Regions from separate parts of the Anoxybacillus sp. B2M1 genome, predicted to be linked through region 1. Evidence: riboswitches for the same ligand, from Rfam matches in the RefSeq annotation. Region 1 holds a riboswitch; each other region holds the start of a gene.
The links. Region 1 has a riboswitch for cobalamin ahead of GFC28_RS00430 (ABC transporter substrate-binding protein). Riboswitches for the same ligand answer to the same signal wherever they lie in the genome.
Positions count from the first base shown of each region.

Region 2: another riboswitch for cobalamin. It lies ahead of metE (5-methyltetrahydropteroyltriglutamate--homocysteine S-methyltransferase); the one in region 1 lies ahead of GFC28_RS00430 (ABC transporter substrate-binding protein).
Region 3: another riboswitch for cobalamin. It lies ahead of GFC28_RS04315 ((2Fe-2S) ferredoxin domain-containing protein); the one in region 1 lies ahead of GFC28_RS00430 (ABC transporter substrate-binding protein).

Region 1 covers NZ_CP015435.1:69,264-79,777, reverse strand. The annotation lists gene GFC28_RS00440 (adenosylcobinamide amidohydrolase) at 1-77, opposite strand, end outside; gene GFC28_RS00435 (FecCD family ABC transporter permease) at 80-1,132, opposite strand; gene GFC28_RS00430 (ABC transporter substrate-binding protein) at 1,098-2,063, opposite strand; cobalamin riboswitch at 2,201-2,414, opposite strand; gene GFC28_RS00425 (PH domain-containing protein) at 2,630-3,244, opposite strand; gene GFC28_RS00420 (ABC transporter ATP-binding protein) at 3,640-5,364, shown strand; gene GFC28_RS00415 (response regulator transcription factor) at 5,371-6,048, shown strand; gene GFC28_RS00410 (sensor histidine kinase) at 6,045-7,109, shown strand; gene GFC28_RS00405 (ATP-binding protein) at 7,149-8,942, opposite strand; gene GFC28_RS00400 (response regulator transcription factor) at 8,942-9,658, opposite strand; gene ccsB (c-type cytochrome biogenesis protein CcsB) at 10,286-10,514, opposite strand, start outside.
Region 2 covers NZ_CP015435.1:2,072,540-2,083,053, reverse strand. The annotation lists gene GFC28_RS10130 (sodium-dependent transporter) at 1-810, shown strand, start outside; gene GFC28_RS18865 (methionine/alanine import family NSS transporter small subunit) at 828-938, shown strand; gene GFC28_RS10125 (hypothetical protein) at 1,090-1,308, opposite strand; gene prpB (methylisocitrate lyase) at 1,937-2,881, opposite strand; gene GFC28_RS10115 (bifunctional 2-methylcitrate dehydratase/aconitate hydratase) at 2,975-4,423, opposite strand; gene mmgD (citrate synthase) at 4,520-5,626, opposite strand; gene GFC28_RS10105 (hypothetical protein) at 5,650-5,892, opposite strand; cobalamin riboswitch at 6,079-6,283, opposite strand; cobalamin riboswitch at 6,745-6,925, shown strand; gene metE (5-methyltetrahydropteroyltriglutamate--homocysteine S-methyltransferase) at 7,228-9,570, shown strand; gene GFC28_RS10095 (acyl-CoA thioesterase) at 9,545-10,024, shown strand.
Region 3 covers NZ_CP015435.1:875,745-886,258, forward strand. The annotation lists gene GFC28_RS04270 (cobalt-precorrin-5B (C(1))-methyltransferase) at 1-581, opposite strand, end outside; gene GFC28_RS04275 (precorrin-8X methylmutase) at 586-1,233, opposite strand; gene cobK (precorrin-6A reductase) at 1,252-2,022, opposite strand; gene GFC28_RS04285 (sirohydrochlorin chelatase) at 2,034-2,864, opposite strand; gene cobJ (precorrin-3B C(17)-methyltransferase) at 2,877-4,442, opposite strand; gene GFC28_RS04295 (energy-coupling factor ABC transporter ATP-binding protein) at 4,702-5,538, opposite strand; gene cbiQ (cobalt ECF transporter T component CbiQ) at 5,555-6,268, opposite strand; gene GFC28_RS04305 (energy-coupling factor ABC transporter substrate-binding protein) at 6,265-6,549, opposite strand; gene GFC28_RS04310 (energy-coupling factor ABC transporter permease) at 6,553-7,293, opposite strand; gene GFC28_RS04315 ((2Fe-2S) ferredoxin domain-containing protein) at 7,290-7,679, opposite strand; cobalamin riboswitch at 7,810-8,000, opposite strand; gene rraA (ribonuclease E activity regulator RraA) at 8,065-8,544, opposite strand; gene ubiB (2-polyprenylphenol 6-hydroxylase) at 9,030-10,514, opposite strand, start outside.

The DNA of each region.
Region 1 (10,514 bases):
TCCACTGTGAAGGTAATGTTTTGTAATACCGCTTTTTCTCCGTATTGATAGGAAACATCATGAACGTTTAACATCATTTTCACGTCTTCCTTTTCATTCTATTTAAAAATAACCCCGCAAACAAAGGTGCACCAATTAACGAAGTAATGATGCCGATCGGCAATTCACTCGGTGAAATCATGGTTCGCGCCGCTAAATCGGCTAGCACTAAAAAAGCGCCCCCATATAAAAGCGATAGCGGTAAAAGCAAGCGATGATTCGGTCCCGCAACAAGACGAATCATATGAGGAACGACCAAGCCCACAAAGCCAATCGCCCCCGACACAGCAACAGCCGCCCCTGTTAATAAGGAAGCGCCGATTAAAATGACCAGCTTGCGCTTGGCAACATGGACACCTATGTGAGCAGCTGCCTCTTCACCAAAGGCAAAAGCGTTTAACTCGCGGTGATTCACTAATAACAGCAAACATCCTATTATAAAAAACGGAAGCATCATGACAACATATTTCCAGCTTCGCATCGCGACGCTTCCCATCAGCCAAGTAATAATTTGCCGCAGTTCCTCTCCTGTCAGCGCAATCATAAGCGAGATCAACGCGCTGAAAAATGCGCTGAAAATAATTCCGGTTAAAATGATCGTTTCCACTGACATGCGCGGATCGACGGCGCGAGTAAAAAACAAAACGAGAAAAAGAGTCAGCAACCCAAACGCAATGCTCATGATTGGTAATGTAAACGATCCAAACCACGGCAATTGCAGATGAAAGAACAAAACGACGACCGCTCCGACTGACGCGCCCGATGATACTCCGAGCGTGTAAGGATCAGCCAATGGATTTTTTAGCAATCCTTGAAACGCCGCTCCCGCCAACGAAAGGGAAGCGCCGACTAAAAACGCTAAAACAACGCGCGGCAAGCGGATGGCCATCACAATTTGCACAAGCGTATCAGGAATGTCAGGGGACGGCGCAATTCCCCACCATTGCTCTAAAAAAATGTCAATAATAGACGAAAAGGGAATCGATAGTGAGCCTATCGATATCCCTAACAAAATGCACACGACCACCGCTGTAAGAGCGATGATGTAGGCAATCATATTATTTAAAGATTTCCGGATAAATGACTTTGGCAAGTTCCTCTACCCCTTCAACAAGGCGTGGGCCTGATCTTGTGACTAAATCAGAATTCACCTCATATACGCGTTGATTTTTAACCGCCGAAACGTCCTTCCACGCCGGCCGTGCCATCACTTGCTTTACAGCATCCTTCACATAGTCTCCATACGTGACAACAATCACATCCGGATTGAGCGCTACCGCTTTTTCTTCCGTAAACATCGGCCATCCTTCTTGATCGCCAGCCACGTTTTCTGCTGAAATCACTTGCAGCATGTCATTGATAAACGTTCCCTTTCCTGCTGTATAAATTTGTGGCGCCGGCTGCACTTCCACCCATACTTTTACTGGATTTTTCACGTTTTTTGCTTTTTCCTTGATGGCTTCAAGCTTTGATTTCATCTGGTTGACAATTTGATCGGCTTTTTTCGTTGTCCCTGTTGCTTGTCCAATTAATTGGATCGAATGGTAAACATCATCAAATGTTTTGGCATCGTTCACAACAAGCACTGTAATTCCCGCATCCTTCAGCTGCTGCAGGCCGTCCCGCGAATTATGGGCACTCGATGCGTGAGCAAGCACTAAATCAGGCTTGAGTGAAATAATTTTCTCCACGTTAAACTCCATGCCACCAATTTTTTCTTTGTTTTTTACATCTTCCGGATAGTTATCAAAATCACTGACGCCAACAATTTTCTCTCCTAAACCAAGTTCATAGGCAATTTCCGTATTGCTCGGAATTAACGAAACGATTTTTTTCGGTTCGGACTGAATCGTGACCTCTTCCCCTAATCCGTCCTTAACGGTTACCGGGAAAGCAGCTGTTGCTTCTTGCTTCGCATTGGATGAATGAGTGGATTTGTCTGTTTCTTGATTACCGCACGCGGCAAGAAGGCCGAACGTCAGCATCAACACAAGCAGCCACGTATAATACCTCAGTTGCTTCATCATGGTTTCTCCTCCTGCACATATAAATTAAAAAATGCCCATCCCGGACGGAATGAGCAAGAAACGACAAACCATAGAGTTGTGGCAGCATAATAGCCACCTTTTGCCGTTTCGCCATCTCACCCCCCGAAGATTGGAAACATCGAGCAGTCAGGGCAGGTCTACTGACTTATGCTTCATCCTACTTTGAACCTTCCCATGCGGCCAACAGCTTGCCCATCAATACCGCACAGTGGTTATTTCATTTCGTCAGCATTTACAGTTGCGGGGACAGTTCTGGATTCGCACCAGATTCCCTATTAAGCCTACTAGCGATTCGCTCACTTCGGCACCCTTCTGCATCGATATACAATTGTAAAAAATAATCGAACAATTGACAGTTACAATATTAAAGGACGAAAGGCTGTTTGGCAACAAAAAAATGACGGAATTCGCCATTTTTCCCGTCTCTATATTATATGGATCTCATTTTTTAACGCATTGGCGTGATGAAAGCACATCCACCGACTTACCGCAAAAACGACTCGAACAGCAGTTTATCGCCATTCGAGTCGTTTGGATCGCCATTAATTGTTAATATAGCGTTCAAATACATCCCCAAACTCTTTTACTGTATACTGCTTCTTCGTCTCAACAAGCCAGTTGAACGCGATTTGATTTAGCTCTTTAAACTGTTCAGCAATGCTGTTTGGAGTGCTGGCAACACGCCCTAGCACAGAGGAGGCAACATCGAGGCTTTTTCGCGCAAAGTCGAGCGTTGTTTCATTTTCATGGCAAATTTCCGAAATTTTCAAAAGCGCTTTATATAAATCTTTCACTTCTTCCAGATGCTTTTTATGCACATCAATCGAATAGTGCTCCGATCCGATAGTAAATTTAATCTCTACATCTAAATCGACCGTGCCTGCCGTCTCAAGCGATACGCCGGCAATTGGATGCTTATAGTAATCATAACGGCGCAGCGTTCGCTTTTTACTTGTCGCGCTCGTCCCATCTAAATGAATAAGCGCTCGGTTAGTAAAGCAATATTCATCTGATTTGGACTTAATCAAAAAATAAATCTTTTCTTCATCTTCATGCATCACATAATCGTCTGCGTCCACTTTATCATAATTTTCGGGTTTAATGACAGAGCCGATATCACTTAATCCGAGAACATCAGCAGCAACTTTGCCAAACATCCAGCATCTCCTCCCTTTTCTTTTCCTACAATCCCATTATACCATCCATTTGCTTTCCAGACCCGATAAACAGAAAAAATAAAAAATGGATTTATAGCCGATTCAAAAGCACAATCCTTTTTTTTACAGATGGAGGCAGATCATAGAACGCTGTCGAATACAGTTTTTTACAAACGTCATTCTTCGCTGAAGCCTCCGTGCCTTGTCACAGGATCAAGAAGCGCTGCGAGTGCTATAATATATTTATGATGATGTCCCAAAGTTCATATTCTGTTCATAAACATCAAGTACAATACATACACGACAGCATAAAAAATCATGGCAAAAAGAGTGGTGATCAAATCGTGGAAAAGCAATCATTAGAAGAAAAAGCAGACTGGCGCTCGTTTATCCGGATGATTCAAGCAACGAAGCCGTCTAAAATGATCATGATTATTGCGCTATTCTTAAGCGTGGCGTCTTCCATCGTCAGCTTAACGATTCCGCAATTTACGAAAAAAATGATCGACGGCTTCACCGTTTCATCATTAAATAAAACGACGATCATTTTGCTTGTTGGCGCCTTTATTGCGCAAACAATCGCTAGAGGCTTCTCCATCTACTTGATTAACTATACAGGAGAAACGGTTGTATCAAGAATAAGAGAACAAGTATGGCAGAAGCTGCTGCATTTGAGCATTCCTTACTATGATCGTCATCGTACAGGGGAAACGGTTAGCCGAATTACAAATGATACCGCTATTGTGAAAGGATTAATCACAGAGCATACAGCCAACTTTTTCAATGGCATTATTTCCATAATCGGCTCTGTCGCATTATTGCTGTACTTAGATTGGAAAATGACGTTGACCATCTTTATTCTGCTTCCACTAGCCGTTAGCATTATGATCCCGTTAGGAAGACAAATGTTTAAAAACTCTAAAAGGCTGCAGGATGAAACAGCGCAATTTACTGCTTTTATTACACAAGTGCTGTCAGAAATTCGCCTTGTGAAATCATCCAATGCGGAACAGCTTGAATATGAAAAAGGGAAAAAAGGCATTTCGCATTTATTTCGCTATGGATTGAAGGAAGCAAAAGTTCAGGCCATGGTCATGCCATTGATGGGAATTGTGCTTATGCTTCTGCTTGTTGTCATTCTCGGCTTTGGCGGATATCGGGTTTCTACAGGGGCAATGACGGCCGGAGAGCTCGTTGCTTACATTTTATATCTTTTCCAGATGGTCATGCCGCTTGCTGCATTCAGTACTTTCTTTACACAATTGCAAAAAGCGATGGGAGCCACACAACGCATCATGGCCACGCTGCGCGAGCAGGAAGAAGACTATCTGTCTGGAGAAGAGGTCGCTCGCATTGATGAACCGATCCATGTCAACCATTTATCGTTTTCATATGAAAACGGTGAACCGGTTTTAAAGAACGTAAACTTTACGATTGAACCGGGAAAAGTGACAGCGATCGTCGGCCCGAGCGGTTCAGGAAAAACGACGTTCTTTTCCATCTTAGAGCGGTATTATACACCGACAAGCGGCAGCATTTTTCTCGGCGAGAAACCTATTCATGCCCTTTCTTTATCTTCATGGCGCCAGCAAATTGGTTATGTATCTCAAGAAAGTCCGCTTATCGCTGGAACGATTCGTGACAATATTTGCTACGGGCTTGATCATCAAGTAAGTGACGAAGAATTAAAATGGGCAGCCGACATGGCCTATGCTTCTCCGTTTATTGAAGAATTGCCACAAAAATATGAAACAGAGGTAGGAGAGAGAGGCATCAAGCTTTCCGGCGGGCAGCGCCAACGCATCGCCATCGCCCGCGCGCTGCTGCGCAACCCGCGCATTTTATTATTGGACGAAGCCACGTCCAACCTCGACAGCCAATCGGAAATGGCGGTGCAAAAAGCGCTGCAAAACTTAATGAAAGGACGAACGACGATCGTGATTGCCCATCGATTATCGACGGTCATCAACGCTGATCAAATCATTTTCATGGAAAAAGGCGAGATTACGGGAATGGGGACGCATCAAGAGCTGTTTGCCACCCATGCGCTTTATCGAGAATTCGCCATCCAACAATTGCATCTTCATGAAGAAATGCAAAAAAATACGGCTAAAGGATGAGAACGTATGACAAAGTTATTGATTGTGGATGATGATGATCATATTCGCGAGCTTTTGAAAGTTTTGCTTGAAAGTGCGGGGTTTGAAACTTATGAAGCGGCTGACGGTCGGCAGGCGCTTCGATTGCTAGAAACCGTCAAAATAGATCTGGCCATTCTCGATATTATGATGCCGGTAATGGACGGCTGGGAATTGTGCGAAGAACTTAGGCATTTTGCCGATATCCCCATTTTAATGCTTACCGCTAAAGGCGAGACATCACAAAAAGTGAAGGGGTTTGAGCTGGGGGCGGATGACTACTTAGTCAAGCCTTTTGAACCAATGGAGCTGATAGCAAGGGTTAAAGCCTTGTTGAAACGCTACCGCATCGCGAATTCGCACACAGTGCAAGCAGGAAGGCTGTTGCTTGATGAGAAAACTTACACGATCACGTGGGACGATTCTATGCTCACGATTCCGAAAAAAGAATTTGAGCTTTTATTCAAGCTAGCGAGCTATCCTGGAAGGACACTATCAAGAGAGGAATTAATTGAAGAGATTTGGGGCTACGATTATGAAGGCGATGAACGAACCGTCGACGTCCATATCAAACGGCTGCGCGAACGATTTTCTGAAGAAAAGAGCGGCTTTAAAATCATAACTGTCCGCGGCTTAGGCTACCGCTTAGAGGTGCAGCAGCCGTGAACAAGCGTCCTTCCATCTTTCTTTTCATATGGCGTTTTTTCGTTTTTTTCGTCGGGATCTTTTCGTTAATTTCTTGTTGGACGATCGCTTTTTTCTTAACGAATTACTTGTACCGCCATTTTCATTACCACCCGTCCAATTATGTGCGCGAGCTGATGAATTTTATCATCGGCCTTTTCATTCTCGGAATAGCCGTTCAATTTCTTGAGAAAATGGGGGGATGGCGGGCAAAACAAATAGAATTTTTCCATTCCATGAAAAAATCATTTGAACAAATTGCCAACGGAAATTTTAACATCAGGCTTGAATCCATTTCGCCGCACTCTCCGTTTAATGAGCTTGTAGAAAGCATTAACCGAATGGCCCAAGAATTAAGCGAAATGGAACAGCTGCGGCAAGAATTTGTTTCCAATGTCTCTCACGAAATTCAATCGCCGCTAACATCTATTATTGGCTTTATCCATGCGTTGAAAAATGACAAGCTCAGCGCCGAACAGCGTGCCCGCTATCTTCATATTATCGAAACTGAGAGCAAGCGGCTGTCGAAATTAAGCGATAACCTTTTAAAGCTGACCTCGCTTGAATCAGAGCATCATCCATTTGAACCGAAAAAATACCGGCTGGACCAGCAGCTAAAAAACATTGTGCTTGCTTGCGAGCCGCAGTGGCTAGAAAAAGCCATTGACATCGATATCGTGCTCGATAAAACCGAAATTGTGGCGGACAAAGATTTACTCGATCAAGTATGGATGAACTTGCTCCATAACAGCATTAAGTTTACTCCCCAAAAAGGAAAACTTTCGATCAGTGTGTCTCAAAGCGGGCAAAAGATTCAGGTCGCTGTCTCCGATACAGGGATTGGCATGTCTGAAGAGGAAAAAATGCATATGTTTGAACGGTTTTATAAAGCAGACCGCTCGCGAAATCGCTCTGAAGGCGGAAATGGCTTAGGACTTGCAATTGTCAAAAAAATTGTTTCCATGCATCACGGCGACATCAAAGTCGAATCAACGAAAGGAAAAGGAACCACCATTTTTGTTTCTTTGCCGTCCGGCAAGTAAGTGCAAAGGGTGTCTGAAAAGCGAATGTTTCAAACGCTTTTAGACACCCTTTGTTTCGTTCAGCGGCAACGTAAACGTAAACGTTGTCCCCTCGCCGAGCTTGCTATGAGCATGGATCGTACCTTTATGCGCCTCGATAATATTTTTAGCGATGGCAAGCCCCAGCCCTGTGCCAGAACGTCCGCGAGTACGTGCCTTATCCGCCTTGTAAAAGCGCTCAAATACAAATGGTAAATCCTCCTCAGGAATGCCTGATCCCGAGTCCTGCACATGAATGGATACCCCTTCTCCCGTTTGTTCGACCACCACCTTCACCATGCCGTTCTCCTCTGTATGGCGAAGGGCATTGTCAATCAAATTGGTCAATACTTGTTCGATGCGATCCGGATCCATGTTTATATGCAAATCTTCACTCTGAAACTCTGTAGATAAATCAATTTGCTTTTCTTTCGCTAATCCTTGAAATTTGCGAGTCACCCGTTCAATGTATGGCCGAAGCTGAACATCTTCATAATTGAGCGTAATATGTCCGGCTTCCATTCGCGCCAAATCCAATAAATCATTGACAAGTCGCCCCATTCGCAACGATTCATCATAGATTACCTTTGCCATTTCTTTTTTCTCTTCATCTGTTGCCGCAATGTCATCAATGATGGCTTCGCTATACCCTTGTAGCATGGCAATAGGGGTGCGCAATTCATGTGATACATTGGCAATAAAATCCTTGCGCAGCTTGTCCAAGCGGCGCTCTTCCGTCATGTCCCGCAGCATCGCTACGGCTCCACGAACAGCGGTTTGATTATAAAGCGGCGTCATTAAAATCACCCATGTCCGCCCTTGCAGCGTCACCTCTGCCACCTGTCTTGTTTCTTCCTTTACCACGCGGGCAAACTGCTCTTTTACTTGCGGCGGCAAGGCTGCCATGGCTTCACTTTCATTTCCTTGTTCAAAATACCAAGCCTGCAAAAAACGCTCAGCGGGCGGATTGGTAATTAAAATTTCCCCATCGCGATTGAATGTGATGACCCCATCTGCCATGCTGCTTAAAATACTAGCCAGCTGCTCTTTTTCTTGATTAAGGGCATTAATATTAAACTGCAAACGCCTTCCCATCTGATTAAACGCCATCGCCAATTCCCCAATTTCATCATGCGTTAGAATCGGGACTTTGGTGTCAAATTTGCCGCGCGCCACTTCAAAAGCGGCTTGCCGCATTTTGCGCAGCGGCGCGGTAATGCGCGTGGACAAAAAAAACGCAAATACGGTTGTCATGACAATGGCAATAAACGCGGCCAGAAAAATGAGCTTTTTCGTTTGCTGGGTCGTATCCTCCACGGCGTTCAGCGACTGGTAAACAAACACGGCGCCGTGCTTTCCATCGTTCAAAGCAACAGGCACGCCCACAATCAACCATTCATTATAACGGTCTTCTTTTGTTTGAAGACTAGGCAAATAGGTTTTCTTTTTCACTTGCTTTTGCTTTGTGATGACTTCGCGAAGCTCTTGATCTTCTTCCACAAATGATATCGGCAAATCACGGATCTGTGAGCTAGCCGGCAAATACCAATAGTGAGTTTTATCCGCGACAATGATTGCTTTGGATGTATTTCCCACTAGGGTTGCCGCAATCGAACGGGCAAGCGCTTCATCCCGATGCTCCTGCATCACTTCTGATACTCTGACGGCTAGCTGTGTAAGCTCTTTTTCTGCCTCCTGCACATAGTAGGTTTCGAAAAACTTTAATAATAGAATGGTTAAAATGAATAAAACACAGGAAACGAGAAGCAAAATAGTCGCCCATAGCTTCCCGACGACGCTCCGCAAAAACCACATCATTCATTCACAACCTCAAATTTATACCCCACTCCCCAGACGGTGACAATCATCTTAGCAGCGGCTGGGGAAACCTTATTCAATTTTTCACGAAGCCGCTTAATGTGTGTATCTACTGTACGTAAATCGCCAAAAAATTCATAATGCCACACTTCCTTTAACAACTGCTCGCGATCAAATACTTTATCAGGTGATTTAGCTAAAAATAGCAACAGCTCATATTCCTTTGGCGTCAAGCTGACTTCTTTTCCATCAGCCGTCACGCGATGGGCATCATTATCAATCGTTAAGTGTGGAAACACAAGCACATCCTTCGCTGTTGTATCCGTTTGGACATAAGTCATATTGGCTGCACGGCGAAGCAAAGCTTTGACTCGTAGCACGACTTCGCGCGGACTAAACGGCTTTACAATATAGTCATCCGTGCCGGCTTCAAACCCTTGCACGCGATTCGCTTCTTCTCCTTTAGCGGTCAGCATAATAATCGGTGTTGCCTTTTTTTCACGTATTTCTCGACATACTTCTACGCCGTCCTTACCCGGCAGCATTAAATCAAGCAAAATTAAATCATAATCATTTTCCAACGCTTTTTTGAGGGCATCCCCCCCATTATCAGACTCCTCAATCACATACTCCTCACGTTCTAAATACATCTTTAGCAAACGGCGAATCCTCTCTTCATCATCAACAACTAAAATTTTGATTTGTTTATCCATATTGAACATCCTCCCTTGCTCACTATTTTACAAAAACCGCACCATTTTATCTATATAAATACAACTTAAAGATGGAACGAATGGCATCTGCAAAAGCCAATGGTTGAAAATCCTCGTAACGAACGCGCCCATAAAAAACAACTTCACTCTCCGTACTCAACTCAATGCAAACCTGTCCAGTTGGAGCAGCCAAAAGATGTTCAGGCGAAAAAATCTTGAACAAACTCCCCATTCATGAGAAGATGCGGCTGATGCTTCCAAAAAACATAATGCCATTTTTTTAATTAAAACCAATCGGTGATTGTCCTCGGTCATGCCAGCGTATGTGAAAACACCGATATCGGCTATCGCCTGAACACTTAGGAACAAATGCCGACGCGGTAAGTTGTGTCGGTTAAAATCAATGCGAGCTGACTACAGACTCCGCCCCCTTTTTTCCCCCTATTCTTTCTGTCCATTGAAGCGTTGTCATTATTCATTTATGTCGATTAGTTCACTTCGACCAATACCACCATGAATAAACGGGAGTTTCTTCTATAATTATAATATGTTGTCCCGAAACCACTATCCAAAAACAAGAAAAAAAGGATCCCTTGCGAGGATCCCCTTTTTCGCTGATGCTTATGATCAAGCATAAGAATGCAATCCAGCAATAATCAAATTGACCGCAATGAGGTTAAACATAATAATCGCAAAACCGATGACCGCAAGCCATGCAGATTTTTCCCCATGCCATCCTCTGGATAAGCGCAGGTGTAAAAACGCCGCATAAAAGAGCCATGTGATCAGCGCCCATACTTCCTTCGGATCCCATCCCCAGAAACGTGTCCAGGCAATTTGCGCCCAAATCATGGCA
Region 2 (10,514 bases), 1.8 Mb from region 1:
TTCTTTAGCTTATCTATTGCATTTGCCATTATGATTACTTATTCAAGCTATCTTCCAAAGAAGTCAGATTTGACAAACAATGCTTTTATCACAGGATTTGCCAACTCCAGCTTTGAGTTGCTGGCAGGAATCGGAGTCTTTAGTGTGTTGGGCTTCTTAGCACAGCAGCAAGGAAAAACTGTGGAAGAGGTCGTTTCTGGCGGCGTCGGTCTGGCGTTTGTTGTCTTCCCGCAAATTATCAATGAGTTTCCGGCATTTAATCAGTTTTTTGGCGTTCTATTCTTTTTATCATTAACATTAGCAGGATTAACTTCGCTGATTTCGATTTCAGAAACGTATGTGGCAGGAATTCAAGAAAAGTTTGGCGTTTCCCGTCATAAAGCAGTAGCGATAGGCGGGGGCTTGGCCGCTATTTTGTCAATTTTGTTTGCTTCTAAAGGCGGGCTTTATTTCCTTGATACAGTTGACTACTTTATTAATACTTTCGGGGTTGCCTTAGCAGGATTGGTTGAGGTCATTTTCATTGCATGGATTGTGCGTGAACTGAATCATTTGCAAACGCATGCTAACAATATTTCAGATATTATGTTAGGAGCTTGGTGGAAAATTTGCTTAAGTGTCATTACACCGCTTGTGCTAGGCTACATGATGTTTGATAATATTCGAACGAACATTGCGGAAAACTATGGCGGTTATGAAACTTGGTTTGTGACAGTGTTTGGTTGGATTGTTGCGGCTCTGGTCGTACTTGTTGGATGGATGTTTTCAGCAAAACGGTGGCCTGCAGGGGCAATATCTAAAGTAGACTAGGGAGGAGGTTTCAATACATGGAAACAAGTGCCATAGTCATGATGATCGTGGGAATTGTAGTGATTTGGGGAGGACTTGCAGCAAGCATTACGCATGCTGTAAAAAAAGCAAGAGAAAGTAAAGCTTGAAACGTCATTATATATGTTTTAAAGGACAGGGAGAAAAACGCTCTCTGTCCTTTTTGCTTTGTATAGAAGCGATCGCGGACAGCAAAAGCTTTAGATAAGGAAGAGATTATTTCTATGGATGTATATCGTTGAGTAGATCGAAAATGGCTCGTTATCTTTTGTTTCTTTTGTATTCGGAATGATATAAATCATCTACCCTTTTAGCGGAATACCATTGTCCCAAAAACAGGGAAAGAAACATAAACACGGCTCCAACAGCTAACCCTGTCCGATAATAGCCTAAAAAGAACAATAAAAATGAACCGACAAGTGCTGAAATCATAATCACTAATAACCAATTTTTTATTTTTTCTTTAACGTCGGGCTTCATCCTTTTTCACCTCCGTTTTTTTCTTATCTTTCCCTTATGTATGCCGTACGTTTCAATGCTTGGCAAGGATTCATCTTCTATTCGTACGATTTGATGCTGGGGTGGTTCTGTATAAGGCCAAAAGATTCAATATTATTTTATCACAAGTGTTGATGAGCCATTCGCTTGCCGACTACGACAGAAAGGCTAGGAATCAAGCGATGTCAATGGGTTTTTACTGGATCATCAACCTCCTTGTTATTTTACATATAAATCCAGCTGCAATTCTAGCTACGGAGAAATCTATCATTTAGATAGATTAGCGTTCCGGTCATCAGCATAGGGCTTCTTTTTATTACCTTGAAATATTGAATCATGGAGGAAAAAGATAGAGGAATAGGAGAGGACAAGCGATCAAGAAGCAGGACTAAAACGCAAATGCTAGATTGTTGACAAACGACCTTCATATAAACATCTTTTGTTCCGTTTGCATCCTCACTCGGCTGTGGTGCTTATCTGTCAACCGTTTTGAAAGCATCAATAGACAAAGTCAGCATTGACTTTGTCTATAACTTATTCTCCTCATGCTCATCAGTGATGAACATGAGGAGAGTGCGCCTTTACTTATGGAGTCAGGGAAAACATGTGTTCATTTGTAGCGTTGATCAGCTTCTCTTTCATTTGACAAGTCATCATCAGGAAGAACGGTTTTTGCAATGGTCTGATCGAGAGCTTCAAAATCGTAATAATGAATGACATCATATAATTCTTTGCGTGATTGCATCTGGTCAAGCTCGTTTTTTTGCGTGCCGGTTGTTAAAATCGCTTCATATACTCGCTCATACGCTTTTGCAGCAACCCGAAGCGAAGTGACCGGATAAATGACCATAGAATAGCCGAGAGATGCAAATTCTTCAGCAGTATAATATGGAGTTTTTCCGAATTCTGTCATATTTGCGAGCAGCGGAATCGAGATGGCTTGTTTCATCTTAGCGAAATCGTCTTTGCTTGTTAATGCTTCTGGAAAAATGGCATCTGCGCCTGCTTCCGCATATCGGCGTGTCCGCTCAATCGTTTGCTCAATTCCTTCGACGGCATACGCATCGGTGCGAGCCACGACCACAAGTGAAGGGGCTACTTCCTTCAACACTTTAATTTTTTGTACCATCTCTTCTGGAGAAACGAGCTTCTTACCATTCAAATGGCCGCATTTTTTTGGCAGTTCCTGATCTTCGATTTGCACGGCAGCCACACGTGCTTCCACCATTTCTTTTGCTGTGCGTGCCGTGTTAAGAATGCCGCCAAACCCTGTATCAATATCCACTAGCAACGGCAAATTGGTCGCACGAACTAGCTCTCGTGCTCGCTGTGCCACTTCTTCTGAAGTAATAATGCCTAAATCAGGAAGCCCACGGCTGGCGGTAAACGCTGCTCCTGATAAATAAAGAGCTTGAAAGCCGACTTTTCTGGCAATAAGGGCCGCCATTCCGTCATGAGCGCCTGGAATTTGCAAAATTTCCGGGGCGTTCATTAAATAGCGAAATCGTTCGGCAAGTTCGTGTTGTGTTGATTCACGTTCGACAATCCAAACCAAAGGAGCTCCCTCCCTTTCCAATGAATTTTTCAAGGCATAAGCATTCATTTTCTCCTAGCTTCAAGAGAAACCTGCTTTAGTATTTTTAAATGATTAAATGACAAATAAATCGACAAATTCATGTACAGGGGTAGCTGCGAGCCGGTCTTGATCGAGAGAAATGTCTAAGATGCGGTCAATCTGTTTTTTTGGAAAACGTGTTTCAAGGTTTTTCGTGTATTTTTCTAATAATTTAGGGATTGCTTCCTGGCGGCGGAAACGATGTCCGATCGGATATTCGCGGACGATTTGCCTTGTTTCGCTGCCATTCTGAAAGCGAATTTGTACGGCGTTAGCAATCGAACGCTTTTCTGGATCAAGATAGTCACGGCTGTATTGTTTATTTTCGATAACGGTCATTTTCTCGCGAAGGGCATCGATTCTTGGGTCTTGCGCGATTTCGTCTTCATAGTGATCAGCCGTTAAATTTCCGTAGATAAGACCGACCGCTGTGATGTATTGAAGGCAATGGTCGCGATCGGCAGGATTATGCAATGGCCCGGTTTTATCAATAATGCGGATGGCTGATTCATGGGTTGTAATGATAATCTCCTCAATTTCGTCCAGGCGATCCTTCACTTCAGGATGGAGCTCAATGGCGCACTCGACTGCTGTTTGGGCATGGAACTCAGCAGGATAAGAAATTTTGAAAAGAACATTCTCCATTACATATGATCCAAGAGAACGAGCAAGCTTCAACTTTTGCCCTTTGAATAGCACATCTTCAAATCCCCAATTTGGTGCGGAAAGAGCAGTTGGATATCCCATTTCACCTGTTAAAGACATGAGTGCAAGACGAACAGCTCGACTTGTTGCATCTCCAGCAGCCCACGATTTTCGCGATCCTGTATTTGGGGCGTGACGATATGTACGCAGGCTGGAGTTATCGAGCCAAGCATTCGATAGGGCATTGATTATTTCTTCGCGTCCCCCGCCGAAAAGCTTGGTGACAACAGCTGTCGACGCCACTTTAACGAAGAGTACATGGTCTAATCCTACGCGATTTAAACTATTTTCCAGTGCAAGCACTCCTTGAATTTCATGGGCCTGAATCATCGCTTTCAGCACATCGCTCATGTTCAGCGGCTTTTTTGCTTGCGAAATATTGCGGCGGCTTACGTAATCGGCAGCGGCTAAGATGCCCCCGAGATTATCAGAAGGGTGTCCCCATTCCGCAGCTAGCCATGTATCATTATAGTCAAGCCAGCGAATCATGCAGCCGATATTAAATGCACCTTGGACGGGATCAAGAACAAAAGAAGTTCCGGGAATGCGGCAGCCGTTAGGAACGACGGTCCCTGGCACAATGGGGCCTAACAGTTTTGTGCATTCCGGATAGCGGAGTGCAAGAATGCCGCAGCCTAACGTGTCCAATAGGACATAGCGAGCTGTTTCGAATGCTTCATGACTTTCGATTTTTCCGTTAAGAACATAATCCGCAATTCGAACAAGCAATTCGTCTGTTTGTTGTTTTTCATTATTTTTTATTAAAACTTCACTCATGAATCTCTTCCTTTCTAGACTCCATTTATATTATGATAAAAAGAAGAGGAATTGCTGGCCCCAATTCCTCTTCGGGTGAGCGTTTAATCTGCTTTTTCAGTTCACTTGCAGGTGGCGCTCTCCGACATATTTGACGCGAGGGCGGTATAGCCGGTTATTGTTATGCTGTTCAATCACGTGGGCGCAAAGGCCGGCGGTTCGGGCACTAAAGAAAATCGGTGTGTAAAGCTCAATTGGAATACCAAGCAAATAATAGACAGGAGCAGCATAGTAATCTAGATTTGGATAGAGTCCTTTTTCTTCTCTCATAATTGTTTCTCCCGCCTCGCACATTTCGAGCAGAGTCGTGTCGCCGCGGACTTCGCTAAGCTCTTGAAGCGCCTTTTTCATAAGCAAGGCTCGTGGATCCATCTTTTTCATGTATACGCGATGACCAAATCCCATAATTCGTTCCTTATTGGCTAGCTTTTGATAGAGCAGCTGTTTGTATTTTTCTGGCGATTCCGCTTCTTTGAGCATATACATCACGGCCTCGTTGGCTCCTCCATGAAGATGCCCCTTTAACGATGACACAGCCCCTGTCAATGCTCCGTACAAATCGGCGTGGGTGGAGGAAATGACGCGCGCTGTAAATGTCGAGTTTGGCAGCTCATGCTCAATATAAGCGATGAGCGAACGGTAAAATATTTCCACTTCCAGCTCGCTTGGTTGCTTCCCTGTCAGCATATATAGAAAATTGGCGCTGTAAGAGAGTTCTTGGTGCGATGGAACGACTGGCTGGTTATGCAACAAGCGATGGCTGCTTGCAATAATGGCAGGTACTTGAGCCAAAAGCTTAATCGCTTTTTCTTTATTAGCCGCTTCTGTTCGTTCATCGAGATGTGGGTCAAAGCTGGCTAAAACGGAAATACCGGTTCGCAGTGCATCCATCGGATGGGTAGTTTGCGGCAGCTGCTTCAAAATTTTCACCAGTTCTTGCGGCAGTGTTCTTTGTGTGTGAAGCTGCATTTCAAAGCGCTCTTTTTCTGGCTGTGACGGTAGTTTTCCTTCAATAAGCAGATGTGCTGCCTCGGTATATGTTTTGGTTTCTGCAAGCTTGATCAGATCATATCCCCGGATGACGATTTCTTCATTCTCCACATCAAGAAATGAAATTTTCGTTTCAGCCGCTATGATTTCTTCTAATCCTGGACGAAATTCCAAAAAGATCCCTCCTTAATTTAAAATCATTTGCTTTCGTCGGCCGACTCCTTGCTGAAAACAAGTTCTTGTCGTATTTCTTGATATGCTTGCTGCAAATTAGCACGGCATGATGGCTGTTCTGACAAAGGGAGGCGGACGGCAATTTCCGATTGATAATGATCGTACAGATCCATTAAAGAAACGGGTGGATGTTTTGTAAAATTGTTCATGACCGTTTGCTTAAACGCTTCCAAAAAATATTGCTTTGTTCCGAATGTGTTGTGCATGATGTCTGTCCTTTCGTTCTCAAGTTCCGATACGATTCGAATGATGGACATGCGCTTGAAGCAAATAAAAAAAGCATCTTCGCAAATGAAGATGCTGAAAAAGCGCATACGATCCCCTATGAAAAACATATACAAAAAAACATATGTTTTTCCGCTTCCTCAACACCCCCTATCCTCGTAGGTTTTTGGTGTGGACCGAATCAGGCAGGTCTCCTGGCTTATGTTCATCGCTTCCTAGCCCCTTCCCGTTGATATGTCAAGCATTCAACAGTGGTTTTGGCAGGTTGCTCCCATTTACAGTTGCGGGACAGCGTCGGATTTGCACCGAACTTCCCTTTTAAACCGGTCAAGCGCTCTTTTGCTTACCGGTACCTGATCCTAACCAACGTTATTCAATTTTCAAGTTCACTATATCATATTTTTTCTGAGACGAAAACAAAAAAATTCTTAACTTTCTAACAGGTGGCCTGGGCTGCTTCCGACAGTGTTCGATCATGAAAGTTATCTAGATATAACTTAAGGATAAAAAATGAGAAGGTGATGCTCCGATTTCGACGGTTGAGCATTCGAACAACACGGTCTACAGCTTATTGGTTGATACTTGTTACGCTTTGAAACCGGAATGCTCTTTTTGAATGATTAATCTTAATAAAAGCGATCGACTTCTGTCGAAATTAGATTTGCGCCATGAATCAGAAGACTTAATCTCCTTGACAATTTTTTCGAAGAATGATAGGGTTATTGTAAAATTTTTCTGATACTTCATGACAGGCTTAGAATGGAGGTTTGAAGCGTTTTTTTCTTGGCGAACAAGAAAATAAATGTGGGAACAGGTTCCAAAGGTGAGTCAAGACTAAATGGCCCAGTCCAAGGCTCCCTGCGGATGAAAAGGGAAGACCGGTGAGATTCCGGCACGGTCCCGCCACTGTAATAGAGGAGCTTTCCGCTTTACTGCCACTGATCAAAGATTGGGAAGGCGAGCGGAAAGCAATGATCCTTAAGTCAGGAGACCTGCCTGTTCTGACAACACTGCTTTTACCTACGGAGGATAGGGAGGTGTTCATCATGGACAAAGGGATTAATCCTTTTTTATGGCATTTCTAGCTTCCGTTGGAGCGTTAGGAATGCTTTTTTATTATTCGGAAAAAGAAATATGACGTCAAATCGCGGTGAATGCGGGGAGATGTGAGGAGAAGAGCAACTCAGCTGGAAGGATGAACGGGAAACCGAGCCATCGAATGGACAACATAGATTTCCTATCAGGCAAGTCCCGCCTAAAGATCAGGTAGAGAGTGGAAAAACGATAAAAATAAAATGATAGGAGAGAACGAGGAAATGAAATCAAGCAATCTTGGCTATCCACGTATTGGGGAAAAACGAGAGTGGAAAAAAGCATTAGAATCTTTCTGGAATGGAGAGATAGACGAAAAAATTTTTTTGGACACGATGCAGTCCATTCGGCTAAACCATATCAAAAAGCAGCGGGAAATAGGGATTGATCTTGTGCCGGTTGGCGACTTTACCCTTTATGATCATATGCTTGATACAGCGGCTATGTTTGGTTTCATTCCTGAACGTTTCGATTATCAGGGGGGAGAGGTTCCTCTCTCAGTTTATTTCGCGATGGCGCGCGGCAATGAAAAAGCACCAGCATGCGAAATGACGAAATGGTTTAACACCAATTATCATTACATTGTTCCAGAATGGAGCAAGGAACAAAGCTCCCGCCTGCATATAACAGAAAACAAACCATTAAAGGATTTTCGGGAAGCGAAGGAGAAATTAGGAGTTGAAGGAAAACCTGTTTTGATCGGACCTTATACGTTTATGAAGCTTTCCAAAGGCTATGATGAAAAGCAATTTTCCTATTTTCTATCATTGCTGCTTCCGCTTTATGAGCAAATACTAAAGGAGCTGGAGCGCGAGGGGGTAAAATGGATACAGATTGATGAACCCATTCTTGCTACTTCCTTAACCAAAAAAGAGATGGAGGAATTTGTATCTGTTTATGAGCGGTTGCCTCAAGCTGCTCCTAACTTAAAGATGATGTTGCAGACATACTTTGAGGCAGTAGACTGGTATGAAGAACTAATGAAACTTCCTGTTAGCGGGATTGGCCTTGATTTTGTTTATGGCCTAGAGAAAAATTTGCGCCATTTATCGAAGAGCGGTTTTCCAGAAGATAAAGTGCTAGCGGCAGGGGTGATTGATGGACGCAATATTTGGCGGACTGACCTGTCGGCAGCCAGCCGTCTCGTGGAAAAAATTTTGCATTCTGTCCCATCTGAACGGTTATGGCTGCAGCCATCAAATAGCTTGCTGCATGTCCCTGTTACGACAACATACGAAAAAACATTGCCTTTGAACTTGCAGCAGATGCTGGCATTTGCTGACGAAAAGCTGGAGGAGCTTGTGTATTTAACAGAACGATTCATCGATGGCCAAGGAAAGCGCGCTCATTATTATGCTCAAAATCAACAAGCGCTTCATTTATGGAAAAAGGATGCTTCAAGATATAATGCGAACGTGCACAAGGAGTGCGAGAACCTAACGAAGGCGCAGCTTGAGAGAGCATCATCCTATTTGGTACGGCAAAAGAAGCAGCAAGAAATAAGCCAGCTTCCAATATTGCCAACGACAACAATTGGCAGTTTTCCACAGACAGCAGAAGTGCGGAAAGCGCGCCAAAAGCTCAAAAAAGGCGAGTGGAGCCAGCCACAATATGAGCGCTTTATTGAAGCAGAAATTAAGAGATGGATCGACATTCAAGAAAAAATAGGATTAGATGTTTTGGTGCACGGTGAATTTGAAAGAACCGATATGGTCGAATTTTTCGCCGAAAAATTAGGGGGCTTTGCCTTTACTGAAAATGGATGGGTGCAATCATATGGTTCGCGCTGCGTTCGCCCGCCGATTATATACGGCGATGTCGAATTTTTGCAGCCGATGACGGTTAAGGAAAGTGTATACGCACAATCGTTAACAGAAAAAATAGTTAAAGGAATGCTCACAGGTCCTGTCACTATTTTAAATTGGTCATTTGTTCGTGATGATCTGCCTCGACATAAAGTAGCGGAGCAAATTGCCCTTGCGTTGCGAAACGAAATCAAAGCACTAGAGGAATCAGGAATTTCAGTCATTCAAGTGGATGAGCCCGCTTTGCTTGAGGGACTTCCTCTAAAAGAAGAAAAGAAGCAGGAATATTTAGAGTGGGCTGTACGGATGTTTCGTGTAGCCACTTCCATTGTAAAGGATGAGACGCAAATTCATACTCATATGTGCTATTGTGATTTTTCGTCTTATCTGCCTGTCATCAATCAAATGGATGCAGATGTAATTTCAATTGAAACATCCAGAAGCCATGGTGAAATGATTTCTGTTTTTGAAAAAGAAACATATCCGAAAGGAATTGGATTAGGCGTTTATGATATTCATAGTCCGCGAGTTCCGTCTGTAGCGGAAATGGCGGAAATGATTGAAAGATCTCTGCAAGTCTTGAACCCGGAACAATTTTGGGTCAATCCCGATTGCGGGCTAAAAACGCGGAAAGAACAAGAGACAGTAGCCTCTTTAAAAAATATGGTGGCTGCTGCCAAGTTGGTGCGTGCGAGATTGCTGGAAGAGAAAAAAGAATGGGAGGAAGGAAAACGCTATGACGCAGTCAAAACGAGCAAGTGAGTCACGGACACTATTAACCGATTTAGTGCTCCCATCAGATACGAACCATCATCATACTATTTTTGGCGGAAAAGTTATGGCATATATTGATAAAATTGCTTGTATTGCGGCGATGAGGCATTGCCGGAAGCCGGTGGTGACAGCTTCAAGCGATTCCGTAGATTTTCTTGCTCCGATCAAGGCAGGAGAAGCCATTTATTTAGAGGCCTATGTAACATGGGCCCATCGAACATCAATGGAAGTATTTGTGAAAGTAGAGGCGGAAAATTTATTGACAGGAGAAAGGAGAGTAACAGCTCATGCCTATTTAACATTTGTTGCGTTAGATGAATCAGGAAAACCAACTTCTGTGCCAGCCGTGATCCCAGAAACAGAAGAGGAAAAACAGCAATACAGGGATGCGGAGGAACGGTATATGTTAAGGAAGAAAAGAAAGCAGAGATGGAAAATGTAAGTGAAAAAGGTGTGTCGTTCAGCAGTCAAGCGTTTATAGCCTTATATCCCATCTGGATGCACAAAATAGAGCCGATTTCGTTTCGGCTCTATCTTTTTGTTTTATGAAATAAATCTCAGTTTCTGTCATTTATCATTTTCCTCTATATGAGGATAATCATCTTATTGACATGTTAACATTATAGATACGGGGGATGCTTTTTTACAATCTGAAGATTTTTAAAGATACTACATCTTTCAGTTTTACATAATTCATTTCGGGTATATAGGGAGAGAGTGATTTGTCTTGAATTGGAGAAAATAAAAAAATCGATTCACTTTTCATATTATGTATGCTATCATTGAATTGTTTGCATGTTTAGACAAAATATTACTTAATATGACAAAATACAACAAAATCTTAGCATCATGATTTGTATATTTTGTTTAATAGTGTTAGTATAGAAGAGTTGAAGCTTGTATGTTTTATACATCTTACTCTGAAAAACTGA
Region 3 (10,514 bases), 810 kb from region 1:
ATCGCCCGAACAATACTGGCTCGATAAGCGGATGTCGAAAAAGGGACAACGATGCCGCGCGTTCCTAAAATGGAAATGCCGCCGATAATGCCAAGCCGGGCATTTAACGTTTTTTTCGCGATTTCTTCTCCTTTTGGAACAGAAATCACGATCCGTATACCGCCAAGCCTTCCGTATTGCTGAAGGACATCTCGCGCGGTCTCGATAATCATTTTGCGCGGCACCGGATTGATAGCTGCCTCTCCGACAGAGACGGGCAACCCCGGCTTCGTTACCCGTCCTACCCCTTCTCCTCCATCTAATTCAATTCGATGATCTTCAATCCAAGAAACGGTTGAAACAATTTCCGCTCCATGCGTCGCATCCGGATCATCTCCTCCATCCTTGATGACAACGGCTGTTGCCCTATTGCCAACCATTTCGCACCGTTGCACTGCAAAAGTGACCCATCGCCCTACAGGCAAATAGATCGTCGTCTCCGTTTGCGGAATGCCGGTAATGAGAGCGGTCAGTGCTGCTTTGGTCGCCGCAGTGGCACAAGCGCCTGTCGTATATCCTTCACGCAATTTTGTTTCTTCCATCTTCTTACCCTCGCTCAGCTAAAATCGAAAGTGCATTCAGCGCCGCTACCGTGACTGTGCTGCCTCCTTTTCGTCCGATATTCGTAATAAATGGAACATCTAACTTTGCAAGCTCCTCTTTCGACTCGGCAGCCGATACGAATCCGACGGGCAAGCCAATTACTAATCCCGGCCGCGCTTCTCCTTCTTTAATGAGCCGAATCAGTTCAAGCAATGCCGTTGGTGCATTTCCAATCGCAAAAATGCCCCCATCGGCTTCTTTGACCGCTTTCCGCATAGCAACGATCGCTCTTGTCGTGTTCAATCGCTTCGCTTCCTCTATCACATCAGGATCAGAAATGTAGACATGCACACTTCCGCCATATTTTTCAATTCTTGCTTTATTCACGCCCACTTGCACCATTTGAACGTCAGCGACTACTTTTTTCCCTGCACGAATCGCTTGAATCCCTGCGCTGATCGCATGCGGATGAAACAGCAGGCTTTTTCCTAATTCAAAATCAGCTGATGCATGAATAACACGTTGAACAATTGGATATTGCTGTTCCGTAAAAGAGTGCTCTCCCATCTCTTCATCAATAATTTGAAAACTGCGTTCTTCAATTTGCTGCGGTTGAATCGTCACAGGACGAAATTCTGTACGAAAGTCCATTGGCAAAACTCCTTTCATTTATAATCGTGGTAAGGTTTCCTTCAGCGCAGCAAGGACGTCGGAAAATTCGGAATAGACCGTGCCATACTGAATCGATGGTCTGCGAATGACAATCGTTTCAATTCCCATTTCTTCAGCAGCGGAGATTTTTTCATCGACAAATCCCACTTTGCCGCTTTCCTTTGTAATCAAAAGTGTGACGCCAAAATGTTTGAAAAGCGCGAGATCTAATTCTTTCGTAAACGGTCCTTGCATCGCTACAATATTTTCTTGAGGAAATTGCAGCATTTCGCACTTTTCCATATTATCCTTGCGCGGAAGCATGCGAGCAATCACACGCACATCCGGCAAACCAAGCAGCTTGTCCGCAAAGATAGGCAGCGTTTTGCTCCCAGTCGTCAGCATAATAACCCCTTTTTTTATTGCTGCTAAATGAGCGGCTTCCTCATAGGTATCAACGAATGTGACACGTTCATACGCCAACGGAACAGATTTTCGTTCATAACGAATATAGGGAACGTTAGCATCCTGAGCCGCTTTTATTGCATTTTTCGAAGCTTCTTCAGCAAATGGATGACTGGCATCAACAATGGCTTGAGCTTTTTTTGTATAAACGAGCTCCGTCAATTGAGCGGCTGTCAAACGGCCGAGGTGAACTGAAATCCCCGCGCTTTCCAATTGCTCGGCTGCGTGCTCTGTGACGACAGTCGCCATCACACGATAGCCCGCTTGCTGAATTTCAAGCGCCAATTCCCGCGCATCGCTTGTACCTGCTAAAACAATAATCATAGCATCTCTCCTTAATGATGATGGTGGTGGTGATGATGGTGATCGGCCATATGCAAGCGATATTGGCATAAATCGCAATTCATCTTCACCGTTTGTCCAAGGGCTTCCTCTAAGCGATCAAGCACAATCGTTTGCAGCTTTGGGTGAAACCCGAAATACCCAGCTAAAGCAAACTGTATTTGCGGATAACGACCGCTAAACTCGGAAACTTTGGCTTCAAGCCTTTTGATAAGAACGCCGGTAAATAGAAAATACGGCAAAATAACAACCTTTTTCGCACCAAGTTTTATACAGCGTTCCACCCCTTCCTCTAAAAGCGGAGCTGTGACCCCCATAAACGCCGGCTCAACGAGCGAGTAGTTCGTTCGTTCCCAAAACAGCCGTGCGATTTTATATAAATCGCTATTGGCATCAGGATCGCTGCCCCCACGTCCAAGCAGCAAAATAGCGGTATCAGGATCAGGAGCTTCCACATTTTCACCAATTTCTTGCAATCTTTCTTTTAAAATAGTCAATGTTTGCTCATGAATGCCAATCGGTCTACCATATATAAAGGTGACATGCGGATATTGCTGTTTCGCTTCATCGATTGCAGCTGGAACATGTAGCTTGGAATGGCCAGCCGCAAGCAAAATAATCGGAATGACGATCACTTCATCTGCTCCTTCTTCAACACAGCGCTTCATTCCCTCCAACATCGTCGGCAAGCCAAACTCTAAAAAACATGTTTCCATATGATAGCGAGCATCCACTTGTGGACGCAAACGCTCCACAAATTGGATGACTTGTTCGTTCCCTTCCGGATCCCGGCTTCCGTGCCCTACAAATAAAATCGCCTTCACTCTTTTCTCCCCCTATTCTCCACACGCCGAAACTTCGATTTTTTGATTGGTGCGAGGTTCTTGGTAAACAAAACCTCCTGCTTTTTTTACTCTTTGGAAAAATTTATGGAATCTTTCATTAGGATGCCCGTGCTCCTTATATTCTTGAATAATTTGCATGACGACAGGAACGATTTGCTCAGGCGGTATCCCTTCTGCCACAAGCTGCCCAGGATGGGCATTTCTCCCAATCGTTTTTCCACCTAAAAATAAATCAAACGCGCCTTTGCGGTAGACAATGCCAATATCTTCTCTTACCGCTCCGTAGCACGCCATTCCACAGCCGTTAATTCCCAGCTTTAGCTCTTTTGGCAGCGCCATTCCTCCCAGCTTTTCGTGCAGCTGTTCAGCGTATGGAATCCCCTCTTTTTTCTCACCATCGCAAAAATCGCATGCTTTAACGGTTAATACGTTGCCAATCGGCATGACAACAAGACCTGCTTCCTTCAATTTTCGAACCATATCATCAGGACGGTCTGTCAACATTTCCAGCTTTAAATAATGATCCGGTGTATACATCATCTTGCCACGGTTCTCGACCATTTCCGCAATCAGCAGCATTTGCTGTGGCGTAAAGGCCTTATTCGCGACTCCCGGACTTACTGCCAGTTCAAAAATCTCCTCGATTGCTCTCGCTTGTTCGTATTGACGAATGGCCACTTTTTGCAGGGCTTCTTCCGCTGTTTTGCGCACACTCTCTGTTTCTTCTGTTTGATCGAGCGCCCACGGCTCGGCCTCCTTGCGCAGCCGTTCGTGCGGTTTTAACCGCTGCTCCAGCTTATCCAAGCTATATTTCCGCTGATATCCGCGCGGCGTAATCATCAGCCCATCATGCACAAATGTCGATGAATTGCCAATAATGACAGTCGTTAGCATACCAATATCATGTTCCAGCATATGTTCTAGATCTGTCATAACCACATTCTGCCGGGTGCGGTATGCGCTTTTCACTAGACCAACAGGGGTTTGTGGAGAACGGTAGCGCAGCAAAATGCGCTGAGCTTCGACAATTTGCCTCGTTCTCCTTCCGCTTTTTGGGTTATAAAGAGCAATGACAAAATCGGCCATCGCCGCTGCTTCAATCCGTTTCTCAATCACCGCCCACGGCGTCAAGTGATCGCTTAAGCTAATGGTACAAGCATCGTGCATAATCGGGGCCCCTAATAGCGCTGCACAGGAATGGATGGCAGAAACTCCCGGAATGATTTCGACTTCTACTCCGCTTTCTTTTGTCCATCCCTTCTCAATTAATACCTCATATACAAGTCCCGCCATGCCATACACACCCGCATCGCCGCTTGAAATGACCGCTACTTTCTTGCCCTGTTCCGCCCATTTCACCGCTTCCTGCGCCCGGCTCACCTCTTCTGTCATACCTGTGCTGATCATCGGTTTTTCTCCTATTAAATCCGCCACAAGCTCGATGTAAGTCTTATAGCCAATCACAATATCACTTTCTTCAATCGCTTGTCGTGCCCGTTTCGTCATGTGGTCGGCACTGCCCGGCCCAAATCCGATGACCAATAATTTTCCTTGCATTGTTTCACCTCTCTCTTTATGATTCAGCCTTCTCCTTTAGCCATGAAGATTTAACAAGGCGGACGGCCGAGATCATGTCAACAAAAGACCAGATAGCACCGCTTTCAAAGGTTGATCATCAATGCTTGACAGCGGCTGGCGGCTCAAGAATTCGGCCATCAAAACTATAAAATGATGCCTCTATCACTCTAGAAGGCTGGGAACCTAGCAAACTGGCTAACCGTTTATGATTTAGTCTGATTTAAAGCATTTAAGAATCTTAAAAAAGCGCGTTCGCGTACCATTCTGCTTTTTCGCCTAATCGTTGCTTCAGCTCGCAAATATCGCGAGGGATTTTTGCGTCTTCGGGAAAAAGGGCGTTCCAAACGGAAGCAAGCAGCGGAATGCCGAGACGGTATTCTTGCAGTATGCTCGGCCGCGCAAACAGCTCTTGAGGCTCCCCGTGCATCACAATTTGCCCTTCATGCATCACAAAAACGATGTCAGCCCATTTCAAAACAAAGTCAAAATCGTGAGTCGCAATGAATACCGTTGTTCCTGCTTGATAAATATCATTGATTTTTTCTACCAATCGCTCTGTTTGTAAGAGATCCAAATAGGCTGTCGGTTCATCTAACACTAGCAAATGCGGCCTCATGGCCATCACCGAAGCAAGAGTCAGCCATTTTTTTTGGCCGAGACTTAAATGGTGGACAGGCTTATCCATCCATGATTGCAGGCCAAATTCACGAACCGTTCTGTCGATTTCCTGATTGATTTCTGCTTCATGTAGCCCCAGCTGATGCAAGCCAAAGGCTAATTCATCTCTCACAACAGGAGCCAAAAGCTGATGTTCTGGATTTTGAAAAACAATGCCTACCTCTCGGCGCCATTGTTGAATCGTTTGGCGCCGGTCATCCATTTTTTGCTCTTTCCAATAGATGCATCCGCGACTGGGGCGCAACAGCCCGTTCATATGCAAAAATAACGTCGTTTTCCCACAGCCATTATGGCCAATAAGCGCATATTTTTTCCCTGTGAAAATCTGAAGAGACACTCCCTTCAGCACTTCTTGGCCATGAGGATATTGGTAATACACCTCTTCTAATCTCAACATCTTTTTTTCCTCTCGATCATCGCATCCATATGAGTACCCCCATTCCGGCAATCGCCTCTACAATATAGCGCTTGCTCCATACACCACACGTTTCGTTTTGAATATAGACAAGCTCATCGGAAAACCCGCGCGCCCGTAATGCGAGCAATAAAGCATGGTAAGCGTCCCATATTTTTTGCCAAAGCTGAAAAATAAGCATGGCGCCATGCCGCCAATGACTGCCGCCGTTGCGGGCTTTCATCGCTGTATATAATTCCTCCGCCGCCTGCTCCAACACAAAGACAAATCGATACATAAAAAATAGTAATTCAATCATAACGGATGGTATTTTCAGTTTTTTTAATACATAGAGCAACTCTGGAAACGGCGTTGTTACTAAAAGGAAAAATAAGCACGACCATGCTGCAATGGAGCGCAGCGATACATCGATTGCTGCCGGAATATTTCCTCGATTCACGGATATGTGCCATGAATCAAGGGAAATAAGCAAAATCGGCCAGCTAATTAAAAGGAAAAGGATGACCATTCCCAACGTTTTTACATATACTTTCCAAGAAACACCTGCATACCCAATCGTCCATATGGCTAGCCAGAAAATAATAAAAAGATGCGTTCCTCTGCTTCCTACCATAGTGTTCAAAAGCAAGAGAAAAGAGAATAAAGTCTTTTGTTCAGGCCGCAGACGGCGCAGACGATTATGATAGGCAATCATGTCAAAATGCCGAATCATTCCGCTTCATCTCTTCGACCGGCTCGACCTTTATAAACGCCGATAATATAGCCAATCACCCCGGCGCCAAGCGCGGCTTGCAAAGAAAATAACAATGTTTCCACTTCCCCGCCCGGCGGTGAAAAGATCGTCTCAAACCAAGGCTTATAATCCGGGACGATCGTTTGAATCGCTTTTTCCGCTTGATCATCTGTACCGCTAAAATCCGAATGGCGAACCAATAGCAAGGGGGCGGCAGCTAATACAAAAGCAAGAACAATAAGCAATAGATTTCGCTTCATCTGCTAGGCTCCTTTCTGAAGTTGATTCAGCTCTCGACTGCTGTAAGTAGATAAAAAGTTCCACACAACAACAGTCAGCAGCCCTTCGGTGATCGCGAGCGGTATTTGCGTAATCGCAAAAATTCCGGCAAATTTAAGAAATGAAGCTACTACTCCTCCTGTTGTATCGGGAAAAGCAAGCGCCAATTGCCATGATGTAACTACATATGTGGCCAAGTCAGAAAGAAAAGCGGCTAAAAAAATGACAAATCGCTGCGAAATGTTATACCTTTTTCCTATACGATACACCCCGTATGCTACTAGCGGACCGCATACCGCCATTGACATCGCGTTCGCTCCTAATGTCGTCAATCCCCCATGCGCCAGTAGTAACGTCTGGAATAACAGAACGATGCTCCCCATCACCGTCATTATTAGTGGACCAAATAAGACGGCCCCGAGCCCGACTCCAGTCGGATGGGAGCTGCTTCCTGTCACCGATGGGATTTTTAACGCCGAAAGTACAAAGGTAAAAGCTCCTGAAAGCGCAATCAACAATTTTAATTCAGGATGGCGCTTTGTGATCTTCATTAGCGATCGCACTCCTGCGATGAAAAACGGCAGAAAAACAATCCACCAAAATAGCGCCCATTTCATCGGCAAAAATCCTTCCATAATATGCATAGCATAGGCTGGTGTGCCGCTATTGACAGTAAAATAAACAACAAGGCCACATAGCAGCAACAGAAACTTCCATTGCTTCATACCCTCTCCTCCTTGATGCTAGCTTTTTTAGTAATGCCAACCGCAGCTGTTGGATGGCACATCGATAATCCATCTTCTCCATACTGATAGGTGACGATATCTTTTAAAGGATCACCATCTTTTAAATGTGTTTGGACAAGCTCTCTTCCTTTATCCGGCGTCACCCCCTTGTACCAAACTCCTTGCGGATACACGATTACTACGCACGCATCATTACAGCGGCCATTGCAGCGCGTTCTCGTTGTGTGTACAGTGCTGTCCAATTCCAGCCGCGCAATTTCATCACGAATGGCGATTGTCACCTCCTCTCCGCCTTTTCGCATGCAGCTGCCGCCGTTACAGATCAATACGTGATGCTTTACTCCAGTTAAATTCCACGTTGTCACACCGATCCTCTCCTTTTTGATGAAATAAAAAAGCACCTCTATCGATAGAGGTGCAGAAAAATGCATACGGCCAATCACAAATGCATATGTATACCATTCCCCCGCACGTCTACCTATAATCCCGTAGGTATCCGGCCGAGCAAATAAGGCAGGTCTCCTGACTTAGAGTCATCGCTTCATTGCGCCTTCCCGAAGTTTCCTTCAGTGACATGATGCAATGAAGCTCCTCATCACAGTGGCGGGTACCGTGACGGCTTTTCACCGTACTTCCCTTTTAAGCCTGTCCCAATAGAGAAAGGCACCTTACTTGCTTTAGCAAACGATTCAATGATTTAGTTGTTCCTCCACAATGATATGATGAATTTTCGAAAAAAGTCAACCATTTTTATTTTTCGAACAGTTTTGTTTTAGCGACAACAACTCCATCGCTATCAACATACACATGCGCGCCCGGCTCCCAACGTACGCCCCCGAATTCAAGAACGCGATCACGCGCCCCTTTCCCTTCTTTTTTGCTTTTGACAGGGCATGTCCCAAGAGCGATTACGCCAAGCGGCATTTGCGCAATTTCAGCTGAATCGCGAATGCAACCATGGACAATCACGCCTGCAAGTCCTCGTTCACAAGCGATTTGTGCCAGACGATCTCCGAGCAATGCACAATTTCGCGAACCTTTTCCATCAACAACTAACACCGTGCCTGCCGGAATGGTTTCTAGCGCTTCGCGAACGAGCACATTGTCCTCGAATACCTCAACAGTGGCAATCGGTCCGGAAAACTCTGTTTTTCCGCCATAAGAATGCAACGGTAATTGGCACACTTGCAGCTCCGACAAAAATTGATCACATAAATCTGCTGTCTTCATTTAATTTCCCTTCCCCCATTTTTCTTTGTCTATTAAATCCTTTTGACATTTTGAAAAAAAATCCTGCAAAATCCGTCAAAAAAAACAGAGGAACGGTGAAATAAGAAGAACTAATATGGTTTCCCGCAAGTGTGGATGATCATTTTACTAAAAATATGGAATGATTGAGCTAGACACAAGCTTTTCCGCCATATGCATGCCCAGTCGGCAAGTCATTTGCTTGCCGACTACGGCAGAAAAGCTGGGAATCAAGTAATGCCAATGGTTTTTATTGGATCATCAGCACACCTGATTGTTTACATAAAATTATTATCGTAACACATTCTAGTCGAGCCTCTGCAGGCAGTCCCTATATAAGCAGGTTTCGACAGCACGCTTTGGCGTGACCGAGACAAGTCAGCGGCCTATCTTCTGGCCGTGGCTCTCCATTTTATACAGCACGAGAATAAAACAAGTGAATCTACCACCAGCGATTAGGTCAACAGCTAAAACCGTCCTGATCTATAAATTAAATATAACAGCCATAAAAACATCAAAGAGGCGATACCAAACCCAATCTCAATCGCTGGAATTTTCCAGAGTAAAGTCGATTGCCTACCTAAAGAAGCGCCAATAATAATCCCTGCCATAATAATGCTGAAGGACAGCAGCACAATACTGAAGGATAAGCGATTGCTAATTTGATCTAATTTTTTTAAAAAAAGCGGCCATTCAGGAATATCCATTTTCAAATGCAGCTTTCCTTGTTTAATAAATGCCGTTAACTCCTTCACGTTCTTAGGGAGATCCAGCAACATTTCTCCATAATTGAACACGCGCTTCCATACTTCTTCGGTTAGATGCTTAGGATGCAATCGCTCCTTTAATAGTTGGCGGCCGAACGGTTCAGCAATATTGAGGATGTTCAGCTCCGGATCTAACTGCTCTGCTACGCCTTCCACTGTTAGCAACGCCTTCCCCAGAAGGGTTAAATCCTTCGGAATGCGAATAGAGTGTTGAAAGGCAACATGAAACAAATCATGAAGCGCCTCGCCAAGACTGATTTGGCTGAGCGGAACATTGTAGTATTTCTCTCTTAATTGTTCGATATCCTCATGCAATCGCGATACATCGACATGCTCAGGAACAAGCCCCATTTGATACAGCGATTTTATAATTCCGTCTGTATTATGACGCATTAAAGCAATCACTAACGAAGAAAAGTGATATTTCATATCTGGCGTCAGACGCCCGGTCATCCCAAAATCAATAAAAGCGATCACCTCCCCCGGCAATACGAATAGATTGCCGGGATGAGGATCTCCATGGAAAAACCCTTCTCTTAAAATTTGCTGCAAAATGGCCTTCGTTAGACGTTCGGCCAAACGTTTCAAGTCATAGCCGCTTTCCTTCAGCCGCTCCAACTCGTTAAGCTTGATGCCTTCCACATATTCCATCGTTAGCACTTTTTTGCTTGAATACTCCCAAAATACTTTTGGAACATAAATGCTAGGATCTTGTTTAAATTGCTGAAAAATTTTATCAGCATTCCTCGCTTCAATCGTATAATCAAGCTCGGCCCGAAGAGATTGCGAGAATTCTTCAACCATATCGCCGATTTGATATTGCGCGGCCCATGAAAGGCGGCGCTCAGCGAGAATCGCTAAATCTTGCAGAATTTCTAAATCCGTTTCAATCATATGGGCGATATTCGGGCGCTGAATTTTAACAGCGACTTGTTCTCCTGAATGCAAGATGGCTCGATGAACTTGTCCAATCGAAGCGGCCGCAATCGGAACCGCCTCGAACTGTTGAAACAATCGATCCACATCACTTCCTAATTCCTCTTGAACTGTTCGTGCGACTTCGGCAAATGAAAAAGGAGAAACTTGATCTTGCAGCTTTTCCAATTCCCGAATAATAGGGCCAGGAATTAAATCCGGACGCGTGCTCGCAATCTGCCCCAGCTTCACGAAAGTTGGACCCAACTC